Regions from separate parts of the Peribacillus sp. FW305-BF15 genome, predicted to be linked through region 1. Evidence: riboswitches for the same ligand, from Rfam matches in the RefSeq annotation. Region 1 holds a riboswitch; each other region holds the start of a gene.
What was found. A riboswitch is a leader RNA that binds a small molecule or an ion and turns the genes downstream of it on or off. The one in region 1 is predicted to bind preQ1.

Region 1 (4,258 bases):
CTAGCAAACTGCTCGGTACGGTCCACACGGTCTGCACGGCAGTTCATGATGACGATAGGAGGTTCTGTGCTGTATCCGAACGTATTGACACGTTCCCATATGTTCAGCGTCGATGCCGCGTCGTTTGCAGCAAAGCCATTGACAAAGAAAGTTGGCTGGATGCGATCTCCGAATTTGGTGATCCGCATGGCCCCTGGATCTGGATGTGCATTCAGCATGCCGCGGAAAGCCGTTTTTTCATCAATTCCCAAAGCTTCCGCAACGGCCAAGGCCAGTGATGCGTTATCCGGAAATACCATATAGTCGAATTCGCGTAAGAAATCTTCGGAAATTCTTGAATTATCTGCAACGATCACTTTTGTGTTGCGTTCTTTGGCGATTTGTTTGAAAAAGTCCAAATATTCACTTTCAATGGTTATTAAGTGACCATTATGGGGAATGGTAGCAGTGAAGGCTTCAGCAACCTCATCCATAGTCGGTCCCATGACATCCATATGGTCTTCCAATACATTCACGATGACCCCGATGTTTGCCTGGATCATTTTGTTTTGGAAGATTAGTTGATAGTCAGGCTGTACGGCCATGCACTCACAAACCAGTGCTTCCGTGCCTAAGTCGGCAACTTCTTTAACTACACGCCGTTGTTCTCCTATGTTGGGTCCTTCCGGGCGGCGTACAATCGGTTTTTCCTTGTCGGTAAACCAATAGATCATTCTTGCTGATGTTCCGGTTGTTTTACCTACTGTTTTGTATTTTGCTTCCTGGATCACACCTGTAATTAGACGCGTTACAGTCGATTTCCCTCGAATCCCATTCACATTCACACGTACCGGGATGGAGTCGAGACGCTTCTGATGGCGTTTTTGTTCAAAAATGCCATAGCCAAGCAAAAAGATCGCACAAATAAATATTGGTGCCATTTTTTTTTAACCTCTCTTTTTTTCAAATATTTGAATTACTGAATACACACTACATGATTTTAAACTTAATAGGCAAGAGCCAATTATTCTATCGTAATATAGTTATCAATAGCTTTTTCAAATATATGTATATTAGTGTGTAATAGTATCTAATGGGATGAATTATTTTATGAGTACAAAGATATGGCTGGAAATCGAGGGAATCGAGGTTTCATTTACACTAAATTATGGAAAGTTTAATAAAGCCCCATTTCAGTCAGAATAAACATGGTTTTATGAGCATTTGAACCTAATTCATAATGGCTATATTTGAATAATGTTTTTTTAAAAAAGTGAGGTTTATTACAGTTTGTTAATTGTTTATACCCATTGTTTGACATAAAGGTTACAATTTTTATGGATTTGTCATTCAATGTGAAATATTGCATCTAACGACTCAATTAGTTGAACTCTTTTGAATATGGACAAAGATGAGTAAAAGAACACATCTCTTTTTTTTAGTATTTTCCTCGGGAATACCCATGGGTCTATAATTGACCTTTTACCTAAAAAATGAAATGAACTAAAGTTAACCCATTTCTTTTAAAAAATACCTAGTTTCTTCTATAGATATAGTGTTTATATATGAATGAAAAATAAAAAAAGCCCAGAAGCATATCTGGGCTTTCGGCTTATATATTGTAAATGAATGGAATGGTTACGGATCTACGTTAATCATGGATGGATTTACCTTTTGTGGGTCTTGAGTTACAGCATGGGTAGCTGATAATTGAAGGAATCCAGGTTAACTTGATTTCTTTCTCTCAGAAATCTCAAGGGTGGAGTCCTTTTTACCGCCATCAATCACATAAAATCTAGGAGCTAATCTCCTTTTTTTACGTTGATTGTCAGGATTCATCTTCATATAATTTTCGTATTCTTTGCGAAAGAATTCTTCGGTTTCCCGTTGCAATGCTTTTCTTTCGTTAAAATCTGCGATGAATTTGAAAAAACGTTTCATATGAATTCCTCCTTATGGGGTTAAAAGGTCTTAGTTTAATAGTAACATATCGTTGGTGAAGTTTAACCTTTTTTTGCAATTTTGGAGTGGAAATTATGTTTTTGTGTGAATAAAGTTGTGAATGGTTTGATTCGAGAAAAAGCATGTAATGGATCCTTGCTGAGTAAGTGACCGTGCATGGTATTGAAAGGGAATGTCGGGATTTGCAGAAAGCGGGTATTGGAAGCAATGATTATTTGAGTTAAAATATTCCTTATATTCATTATACACTAAATATTCTGAAAACAAAGGAAAATATTCACTTCCAGCCGCTTTTGATAGATTTGCTTTTTTATGGTTCATTATTGTGTATAGTTATATATTCCCCGAATTTATGAAAATGAAACTTCCCTTATGTGGGAGGGAAAAAAGCAATTTCCCGCATCCGGGCTTTAATGCTTTTCAAATTATTGGACCCCTTATCGATATTTTATTCACTTTTTTTTATCGGATTTTTAATGTGATTTTTAAGTAATGAAAAGTTAACCAAATTTGCCATCAGGTCTAATGTTCACTTTATATAAACATCTTGATTTCTTATCATTTTCAAGTTACTATTGACTTGGAAAAATATAATATTCCGCGTTAAGGCGGAAGAGGTTCTAGCTACCCTCTCAAAAAAACTAAGGAGAAACAGTGCTCTATTCTTAGGGTGCTGTTTTTTTCCGTAAAAAGGAGTTTTATAGAAATGAAGAAGAAAGAAAAGGCAGTGGTTGTGTTTAGCGGAGGGCAGGACAGTACGACGTGCCTGTTTTGGGCATTGGAGAGATTTGAGGAAGTGGAAGCGGTGACGTTCGATTATAATCAGCGGCATAGCTTGGAAATCGAATGCGCTCAAAACATTGCCAAGGAATTGGGCGTGAACCATCATATCCTTGACATGTCGCTGCTGAACCAATTGGCACCGAATGCATTGACGAGAAGTGATATCGCAGTGGCGGACGGAGAAGAAGGGGAGCTGCCGTCGACGTTCGTGCCAGGGAGGAATTTGCTGTTCCTTTCGTTTGCCGGAGTGCTGGCGAGTCAGATTGGCGCTAAACATATTGTCACAGGAGTCTGTGAAACGGATTTCAGCGGATATCCTGACTGCCGCGATGTATTCATTAAATCGTTGAATGTGACCTTGAACTTATCGATGGACCAGTCATTCGTGATTGATACGCCGCTAATGTGGCTTAATAAAGAGGAAACATGGGAGCTTGCTTACCAGCTTGGCGCGTTCGACTTTGTCCGCGAAAAGACCCTGACTTGCTATAACGGAATCATCTCCGATGGCTGTGGAGATTGTCCGGCATGCAATCTGCGGAAAAAAGGGCTGGATGACTATGTAAGCAGACGGAAGGTGCTTTCATGATGTACGGTTTTAAGATAGTGGATAAACTCCAAAAAATAGATGAAGATATTCAGCGCAGCCAATTGAAGTATACAAACAAGAGGGTTCTCGTAAGTAAGGAATTCACCTTTGACGCGGCGCACCACCTGCATGACTATGAAGGGAAATGCAAGAACCTTCATGGCCACACGTATAAAGTCATTTTCGGATTGAGCGGGTATACGGATTCACGCGGGTTGATGATAGATTTTGGGGACATCAAGGATATCTGGAAAAATGAAATCGAAATCCACCTGGATCATCGTTATTTGAATGAAACCCTGCCGCTCATGAATACAACAGCTGAAAATATGGTTGTCTGGATTTATGAAAAAATGGCCGAAGCCCTTTCATTAAAAGAATATGAGGGTGCAAGAGTCGAATTTGTTCGACTGTACGAAACGCCGACAAGCTATGCCGAAGCCAGACGGGAGTGGATGGAAAGTGAGTAAACTTCCGGTTATGGAAATCTTCGGGCCGACCATCCAAGGAGAGGGAATGGTCATTGGTCAAAAAACCATGTTCGTTCGGACGGCTGGCTGCGATTATTCATGTTCCTGGTGTGATTCCGCTTTTACTTGGGATGGCACAGGTAAGGAAGATACCGTTCAGATGACTGCCGATGAAATATGGGATGAGCTGAAGCGAATTGGGGGTTCCGGTTTTTCCTTCGTGACGATATCTGGGGGAAACCCGGCCCTGCTGAAAAACCTAAACGGCTTGATAGCGATCTTACATGAAAATAAAGTGAAAATAGGGGTCGAAACACAAGGGAGCCGATGGCAGGATTGGTTTCTCGATATTGATGAACTGACTATCTCACCTAAGCCGCCGAGCTCTGGAATGGACACGGACTTTACCGTGCTTGACCAAATCATCTCGAATCTTGCCAATCGAAACCCAGAAAACCATGTTTCATTGAAGATC
Region 2 (4,258 bases), on a different contig from region 1:
AAAGCGTTTCCCTGCCGGTCAGACAATATTCACAATCGCCGCAGGCCGAATAAAGCCAAGGGATCCCAACACGGTCACCCACTTTCAAGGAAGTTACGCCTTCCGCCACCTTTTCTATAATGCCCACACCCTCATGTCCCGGGATAAGAGGAAGCTTGGGTTTTACCGGCCAATCACCATGTGCAGCATGTAAATCGGTATGACACACGCCACAGGCTTTAATTTTCACTAATATCTCACCATATTCCAATTCCGGAATCGGTACTTCCTTAATCTCAAGTTTTTGGTTAAATTCATTGACGACCGCCGCTTTCATTGTCTTGACCTGTTGTTTTGCATTTACAGTGCTTGCCCCTTGTTTTACATTCATGATTACTATTCCTCCCTTAATCTAGTGGATATTATTTCTTGCTACTACTTATACAAGATGCAAGTGCCATGCCACTGCAAAAAGGCCAAGACGACAGCATTCACAAAAAAAAGTGCCGAAAGATCGGCCCATTTGGACGAATTAACGGCTCAAGTTGGACGAAATCCGGTTTGTATATTGCAAGAAAAATGGTTCACCCTATAAATAGGAGGTGTCTAAACCATGGACCAATTTGAAGAAGCCTATGAGTCATATAAACAGCAGGGAACACCGCAAGCAAACCAAAGTGATTCAGCAGCAGGAAAAGAAGAAATCATCGCCGTAAGGAAAAATGAAGAGGACAATATTATCGCCATCAAGACGAACTCCGGCCGCGAACTCGACTACCCCTCAGCCCTTGCGGAAGCCAAAGCTGGTAACCTGGCCAACGTTGACGTCTTTCATAAATATGGACGTGACATATTACGGAGTGAGCCCGATGGGATAAAAGAAAATAACCTGGATCAACTGCCGGAGTTTTGAATTTTTCGGGGAGACTGCCTGATACGGGCAGTTTTTTTCTATCTGGATGCGCAAAAAAAAGAACCAGCATGATTAGCCGGATCTTATTTTTCATAAGGATAGGATTCAGAGATTTCGAGCAGTCGGCCGCAGGACTCGACAACCTCGATGATTTCCATCCATGACATGTCTAGACCCAGTTCATTAGCATGGGAAATCTTATCCCGTAATTTTCGGATGGCATTCGCATCCTTCTTCCCTTTACTTTTCGAAGGGATTTGGAAGAAGTACCTCAATTCTTTATCTTTATGTATAATATCGAATTTATCACTGATTTGCAGGCACTCTATTATATTGATATCCTCATTTTTATCGATTCTCCTTTTATATAATTCGGTTGCCTTTTCTAAACGGTCTTCGCTGATCATTGGATACCAGCTGCCATCGCCGAATCTATCCAGGATGATATCGCTCATCCTCATTTCCAATAAGGTAATATATCCAAATATCAGCATCCTGATCGGAGGCTTTTGGAGGTCGGCATGGGTAATCAACATTTTAATTGAATTATTCTCTAATACGAACACCCTTGTCTTATTCTTAAAAATATTGAGAAGCTGGATCAAAGGGGTTGAATTCGAAACCATTTCCCTTGGTGAGAAGTTTCTCATATATTCAGAAATACTTCCCTCACCTAGTTCTTGCCTTTCTATATATCCGATGATTTCCCCTTGATCTTGGACTGCCAATATATCAAAATTCTTTTTTTTCATTGCTTTCTGGATATCCAGCGCCAGATCGTTTTTATGGCAAAACTCAAGTTCCTGGGCAATGCTCTTAACCGTTATATTTTCTTCATAAAGAGTTTTAAGACTCAGATAGCTGCTATTGCTTTTTCTTTCGCTTCCATTTAACATCTTTCAACCTCCGATCAGGAACACTTTCTGCCCGTTTTCCGCTTTAATAATAGAAATGAATGCGGCCCCAAATAAAGTTCACTTTAGTGGACTCCATCCCATTCATCAAATGCCATCAACTGCATTTCCTGCTGCCGTTTCCACATTCCCCTTCTCTTCCCACCCCTTACAAACATCCACCCAATCCTTGGCACCTGAATATTCAAATAATTCAGCGAGTGTAAGTTCTATTGCAGAGTTGGAACTGCCGCAAGCCGGAAACAATGACTCGAAGCGCTTCATCGATACATCAAGAAAAACAGCTAAATCGTTTGCCAGGCCAAACGGGCAAACGCCTCCGATTGCATGGCCGGTCTGTGCAAGCACTTCATCAGGTGAAAGCATTCGTGCCTTGAAACCGAACGTCTGACGAAATTTCTTATTATCCACTTTCGCGTCCCCTGCGGCAACGACCAAAATCGCGTGTTCACCTTCCCCTTTAAAGGAAAGGGTCTTGGCAATCCGCGCTGGGATAACACCGATGGTTTCCGCTGCCTCAATCACCGTGGCACTAGATGTTTCGAACTCCTTTACGTCGCCTTCCCGATTCCATTGTTTAAAATGGCTTTTGACACTTTCGATCGACATATTAATATTCACTCCTTTTTATGTACATATTGAAATAATATCATCCTTCATTGCAATAATTCAAAATCCAATTGTGCTGCTTCATCTGATTGGAAACCTATAAATTAAAACCATTCTTTACAAATTGACGAAACAAGCTTACATGGGCTACTATTAAACATCGGGTAAACGCCTGCACGTGGTTCGTAACCATCCCACGATAAAAAACTAGGGAGAGAGTAAAATGAATGTTCGTACACTCGTGATAAACGGGTTATTGGCTGCCTTGTATGTGGCGGTCTCATTGGTGTTTAAACCAATAGCTTTTGAGATGTTCCAATTCCGTGTACCGGAAATGTTGAATCATCTGATTGTATTCAATAAAAAGTATATCTACGGTATCGTTGGAGGAGTCTTCATATCGAATCTGCTCTTTTCGCCGATGGTGCCATATGATTTGATTTTTGGGGTGGGCCAATCCCTGCTCGCCTTATTGCTTGTCATTTATGTGTCTCGTTTCATAAAAGGCATTAAAGGACGTATGGTCGCTACGATTATCTTTTTCACGTTCACAATGTTTTTAATTGCAATTGAACTGAACCTTGCCTTTGGCTTGCCATTCTGGCTAAGCTGGATGACTACAGCTGTCGGTGAGTTCGTTGTCCTTTTGATTGGAGCGCCAATCATTTATGGAATGAACAAAAGAATTCAGTTTGAAAAGTGGCTTTAAAAGGAATCTCCGGGCCGTTAAGCCACTATAATGGAAAAGAGCTGTCTGCATGATGCGGCAGCTCTTTTTTTTCACCATTGAACTCGAAAATGATAAACTATTAGTAAGAATGGTGGTGGCCCTTTGAAAAAAGTCCTGACCATAATCGGTCTACTTGTAATCGCAATTTTTATATACTCTAATGCAGAACTGTTCACTTTGGTTTGGAAAAGTGATTTGGATTCTGTTATTGGCATATTGAAGGAAAATCTTTTGCTTACATTTATTGTGACATTCGTATTGATGTTTGTACAAAATTCTTTTACAATCATCCCCTTAATTTTGCTCCTAACCATCAATGTCACGATATTCGGATTCATATATGGCTATCTATGGAGTTGGTTTACAAGTGTTGTTGCCTCAGGATTCATTTTTTATGCAGCAAGAAACTGGTTTCAGGAGCTTCTTTTAAAGAAGATTGGTGAAAAGTGGCAAGAATCTGTAGTGGAGCATGGCTTCATGTACGTGTTTACAGGCAGGATTTTCCCGCTTATCCCCACAAGCTTAATTAACTTGGCAGCCGGAGTCAGCACCGTCACTTTCAAAGACTTTTTATTGGCGACGGCACTTGGCAACCTTATATACTTTTTCTTCCTATCACTGATTCCCTATGGACTGCTATCTGTTGAAATGAACCAATATACGCTAGCTGCTCTTGCACTCCTCTTCTTACTATTCTTCATGATCTATAAGCGTGCAAAAAAGAAGAAGAAACTAACCCTCTTCAGAAAAAACAGGTGACCACATTGGCCCCTGTTTTTTTATTTAGAGATTCTGCATATATTTTTTTCCGATAGTTTGTTAAAATGTGTATGTATTTTTACCTTTGAAATGTCTTAAAAACAGGGAGAATCTCCATGTCCAAACGCTCCATCTTAGCAATATATATCCTATCCGGGATTCTTACATTAGTCGTATTCGACTATTTTTTAACTACAAATATCCATAATAAAGAGGTCTTCATTCAACTCCAAAGGGTGGAAGGCATTGTTTTCCTTTTATCAATAGGCTTAATTCTATATCTTTATTTAGCTAAAAAGGAAGAATTCAAACGATTAAAAGAGGCGGAACAACGTCGGCGCACACTCATCAATT
Region 3 (4,258 bases), on a different contig from region 1:
TAATAGTGGGACTCCATTGGTCATTGATACTAAAAGAGGCAAAAAGGATGTTAGGTTATTTGTATATATTTACAGCGACCGCGTGGATGTAGTTAAACAGTACAAGAAGAAGCTCATTTCTTATAGTCTGTTTTCCGATAGCCTCCAAGAACGTTCCATGCCATTAATAAGAAATTTAGTTTAATAGAACATTAAAAAGACGGTCCTTAAAAGACCGTCTTTGAGTTTGTAAACAAAAGGGTTAAAACATAGTTGATTGGAGCGGGTGTGCGAGACTCCTGCGGGAAAAGCGAGTCCAAGGGAGACACCGCGGGCGCAAAGGCACCGGGGAGGCTCCCGGACCGCCCGCGGAAAGCGAGTGCCTGGAGTGGAAATTAACGGTTAAATTGTCTACAGCTGAGACGCGCCTTAAAAATACCTTCTTTTTTATAAGGCTTTTAATATAATTCCATTTCAAAGATATTTTTTCATTATAAAAATTCTGGTACACAAACTGGCATCTTGATTTTAGTGCCTTTTGAAAAAAACAATTAAAAGTGTTATTAAGTAGGAGGGGATTGCAAGAGGGTCGTTAATCGTGCATATGAAAAGTATTTGGGATAGTATTTAAGGGAATAAAAAAGCAGGTATCTATTGCGATGCCTGCTTTTTTATGCTTTCCATTGTTTTTCAACTTGATGAAGGGCTTGTTGTAAAATTACTTCATGATCAGTACCCGGTTTAGCAAGGACGTTAGTTTGATAAGATTTTCCTTGGAAATCAACTGTTACTGTAACTTTTACCATTATGCATCTTTCCTTTCCTAATTCAGAATTAAATGAGGTGGTTGTACCTATTTCTTTTATACCCGTAGCAGAAGGATAATCAAACATTTCAAAAGCTAAAATCGTGAGAATTAATATTCAAAATTATCTGATATTTTAAGTGAAGTGTCAACACTTTTTTTTTGACATGCCCCATTTTCAGGTTTTTTAAAAAACGACCTGGCTTGTATACATGACAGCCAGGTTGTTTTTTTAAAAGGAACTATATTCATATTTTAGTTAAAATAATACCGATTAATGCTGCAAGGACACCAGCAATTTGATAGTTTTTTAGTCTTTCCTTGAATATATAACATCCAGCGAATACGACAACCAAACAGTTCAGGCTGACGACAGGGAAAATGATGCTTGCGATGCCAGTGTTCAACGCAAAGAAATAACATCCATAGCCTATCATGCTTAAAAAGCCTACTAAGGAACCGATTTTGACTTCCTTTAGCTTGATTTTTTCTTTTTTAAAGGCTAGAGCCGAAAGAAGATAAAGCATTCCGCCTCCATACATTGATACAAGGATATCAAGGGAGTTTAATTGAAGACGTGTTGATGTCGTCATAAGAATGCCGAGCACACCAAAAGATAAGATGGAGAGTAATGTGTGCATCATCCATGGGACATATTGATGATTACCTTTTGCATTAGGTGTATATTGGATGACTAATGTAGCGATAAACATGCAGGCGATTCCACTCCACTGCAAGGAAGAAATATGTTCGTGAAAAATTAAAGCTGCACAGAGAATGGGGAATATGGCATTCGCTGCGATTAATGGAGATGTCAAGCTTGCCGGACCTTTTTCAAAGGCGCTTGCCATCTGGATGTTACCATTGGCGTTCAGTACACCAATTGCTGCACCAAGCATGATGGACAGCCAGTTCAGCTGCAAACCATCCATTAATACTCCATAAACAATGGACAAAATAAAAGCTGAAAAATAAAAGAAAAATTGGATATGTATCTTGGAATACCCTTTTCCGCTGCTCCATTTAAAAATGCTGTTATTGATTCCGAAACATAAACTCGTGATGAGTGCTGCAAAAATCCACATTGACTTAATCTCTTCCTTCATGTAGGATAAACTTCTTCTACATTTTAAGCTGAATGCCCTTAGGAATCAAACCAAATTTAAAATGTATGATTGACAGATTAGATATTTTTTTCTATATTTACAATGACAATTTTAAAATATTTCCCGATAAACGGGAGAGGTTCATAGCATCACCCTCTTAAAAAAACTATGGCTTTGATATTTTTCGCGAATCAACCATATCTTTGAGGAGATATGGTTTTTGTTATATAGAGGCCCATTTTATGAATCTCCCTGAAATGTGGGATTAGGAGGACTTTTCATGTCTGGAAGAAAAGAAGAAGAATTAAAAAAAGATATCACACTGCTTGGGAATCAAGGAACAAAATATACATTCGACTATGCTCCTGAAATCCTTGAGTCATTCGATAACAAGCATCCGAACCGGGACTATTTCGTCAAATTCAATTGCCCGGAATTCACTAGTTTATGTCCAATCACGGGCCAGCCGGACTTTGCTACCATTTACATCAGCTATATTCCCAGTGTGAAAATGGTGGAAAGTAAGTCTTTGAAACTCTACTTATTCAGCTTCCGCAATCATGGTGATTTCCATGAAGACTGCATGAACATCATCATGAATGATTTAATCGAATTGATGGACCCTAAATATATTGAAGTCTGGGGCAAGTTTACACCTAGGGGCGGAATTTCCATAGACCCTTACACGAATTATGGGAAACCAGGTACGAAGTATGAGGAAATGGCGAATTACCGCTTGATGAATCATGACTTATACCCGGAAACCGTGGATAATCGCTAAAGAATAGGAGGGACAATGGGCATATGCCCGTTGTCTTTTTTTAGTTTATAGCTAATTTCGATCAGTGGTTCTGTTATTCTGTCCTTTTTAAAAGTACAAATGTCCTCCTATAATGGAATTTCCACTTGATTGTTTCGAGAAAAAGCGTAATAATAGGGAGAGTTAATTTTGACAGAATATTTACGAAAATAGGGGATGTCGAGATGAAAGTTGCAAAGTTTGGTGGAAGTTCACTTGCGTCAGGTGATCAGTTGAGGAAGGTATTCGAAATTGTTGTTTCTGATCCAGAGAGGAAGATTGTGGTCGTTTCCGCTCCAGGAAAACGCAATTCCGATGATATAAAGGTGACGGATTTATTGATTGAAGCTGCGGAACAGCAGCTGCGCGGGGATAACGGAGAGCATTTGATAGAAGATGTTGTATCCCGCTATGCGAGCATTGCTGAAGAGTTGGATATATCCGAGAGTGTCATCACAGGGATTCATGAAAATTTAATGGCGCTGCTGCATGCAGATCAAACTAACCCAAAGCGCTATCTGGATGCCTTGAAGGCAGGTGGAGAGGATAATAATGCGAAGCTGGTCGCAGGTTATTTCCAAAGCCTTGGAGTGGAGGCACAGTATATCAATCCGAAGAAGGCAGGCTTGATTGTAACGGATGAAGGTGGATTTACCAGGGTGCTGCCAGAGTCTTATGATCGGTTATATGCTCTGCGTGATGAGCCGGGAATCGTTGTATTCCCAGGATTCTTCGGATATACGTTAGATGGTGATGTGTTAACCTTCTCAAGAAGCGGTTCCGATATTACGGGTTCGATTCTTGCTAATGGGGTCAAAGCTGATTTGTATGAGAACTTTACGGACGTGGATGCCGTTTATGCGGTGAATCCAAATGTGGTTTCCAATCCGAAGGGAATCCGGGAACTAACCTATCGTGAGATGCGTGAGCTTTCTTATGCAGGTTTCTCGGTATTTCATGATGAGGCGCTGATTCCTGCATTCCGGGCGGGAATACCTGTCCATATCCAAAATACGAACAATCCGGCGGCACAAGGGACCCGCATTGTGAATACACGGGATAATACGAACGGGCCTGTTATTGGGATTGCAAGTGATAAAGGATTTTGCAGTATTTACATTAGTAAATATTTGATGAACCGGGAAGTTGGTTTTGGCCGGAAACTGCTGCACATCCTCGAGGATTATGGAGTTTCATATGAGCATATTCCATCAGGCATCGATGATGTGACGCTTATTCTAAGGCAGGACCAGATGAAAGGGGATGCCGAAAAGAAAATCATTTCCCGAATCAAGAAAGAGCTTCATGCCGATGAAGTGAATGTGGAACATGATCTTGCCTTGATCATGGTTGTAGGGGAAGGAATGCGCCATAATGTCGGTACAACGGCAAGAGCGTCAAAAGCCTTGGCTGAAGCAAAGGTGAATATTGAGATGATCAATCAAGGCTCTTCGGAGGTAAGCATGATGTTCGGTGTGAAAGGGCACAACGAAGAGACGGCAATTCAGGCATTATATCACGAGTTCTTTTGAGTATGACCGTTTAGGGACCTCCTTTTAGAAGGGGGTT

Region 2: it holds a riboswitch for preQ1, as region 1 does, so the genes downstream of both, AC3WLU_RS19225 (QueT transporter family protein) here and queC (7-cyano-7-deazaguanine synthase QueC) in region 1, are expected to answer to the same signal.
Region 3: it holds a riboswitch for preQ1, as region 1 does, so the genes downstream of both, queF (preQ(1) synthase) here and queC (7-cyano-7-deazaguanine synthase QueC) in region 1, are expected to answer to the same signal.

What each region holds. Positions count from the first base shown of each region.
Region 1 covers NZ_JBYSYV010000002.1:245,812-250,069, forward strand. The annotation lists gene pgsB (poly-gamma-glutamate synthase PgsB) at 1-920, opposite strand, end outside; gene AC3WLU_RS02805 (hypothetical protein) at 1,705-1,920, opposite strand; PreQ1 riboswitch class I at 2,550-2,592, shown strand; gene queC (7-cyano-7-deazaguanine synthase QueC) at 2,648-3,313, shown strand; gene queD (6-carboxytetrahydropterin synthase QueD) at 3,313-3,783, shown strand; gene queE (7-carboxy-7-deazaguanine synthase QueE) at 3,776-4,258, shown strand, end outside.
Region 2 covers NZ_JBYSYV010000019.1:55,796-60,053, forward strand. The annotation lists gene adhP (alcohol dehydrogenase AdhP) at 1-316, opposite strand, end outside; gene AC3WLU_RS19210 (DUF3892 domain-containing protein) at 593-892, shown strand; gene AC3WLU_RS19215 (CBS domain-containing protein) at 976-1,788, opposite strand; gene AC3WLU_RS19220 (YbaK/EbsC family protein) at 1,894-2,415, opposite strand; PreQ1 riboswitch class I at 2,588-2,632, shown strand; gene AC3WLU_RS19225 (QueT transporter family protein) at 2,639-3,124, shown strand; gene AC3WLU_RS19230 (TVP38/TMEM64 family protein) at 3,248-3,904, shown strand; gene AC3WLU_RS19235 (PAS domain S-box protein) at 4,021-4,258, shown strand, end outside.
Region 3 covers NZ_JBYSYV010000052.1:600-4,857, reverse strand. The annotation lists gene AC3WLU_RS26420 (YfmQ family protein) at 1-184, shown strand, start outside; gene AC3WLU_RS26415 (BA3454 family stress response protein) at 651-785, opposite strand; gene AC3WLU_RS26410 (EamA family transporter) at 1,033-1,890, opposite strand; PreQ1 riboswitch class I at 2,021-2,066, shown strand; gene queF (preQ(1) synthase) at 2,171-2,671, shown strand; gene AC3WLU_RS26400 (aspartate kinase) at 2,875-4,221, shown strand.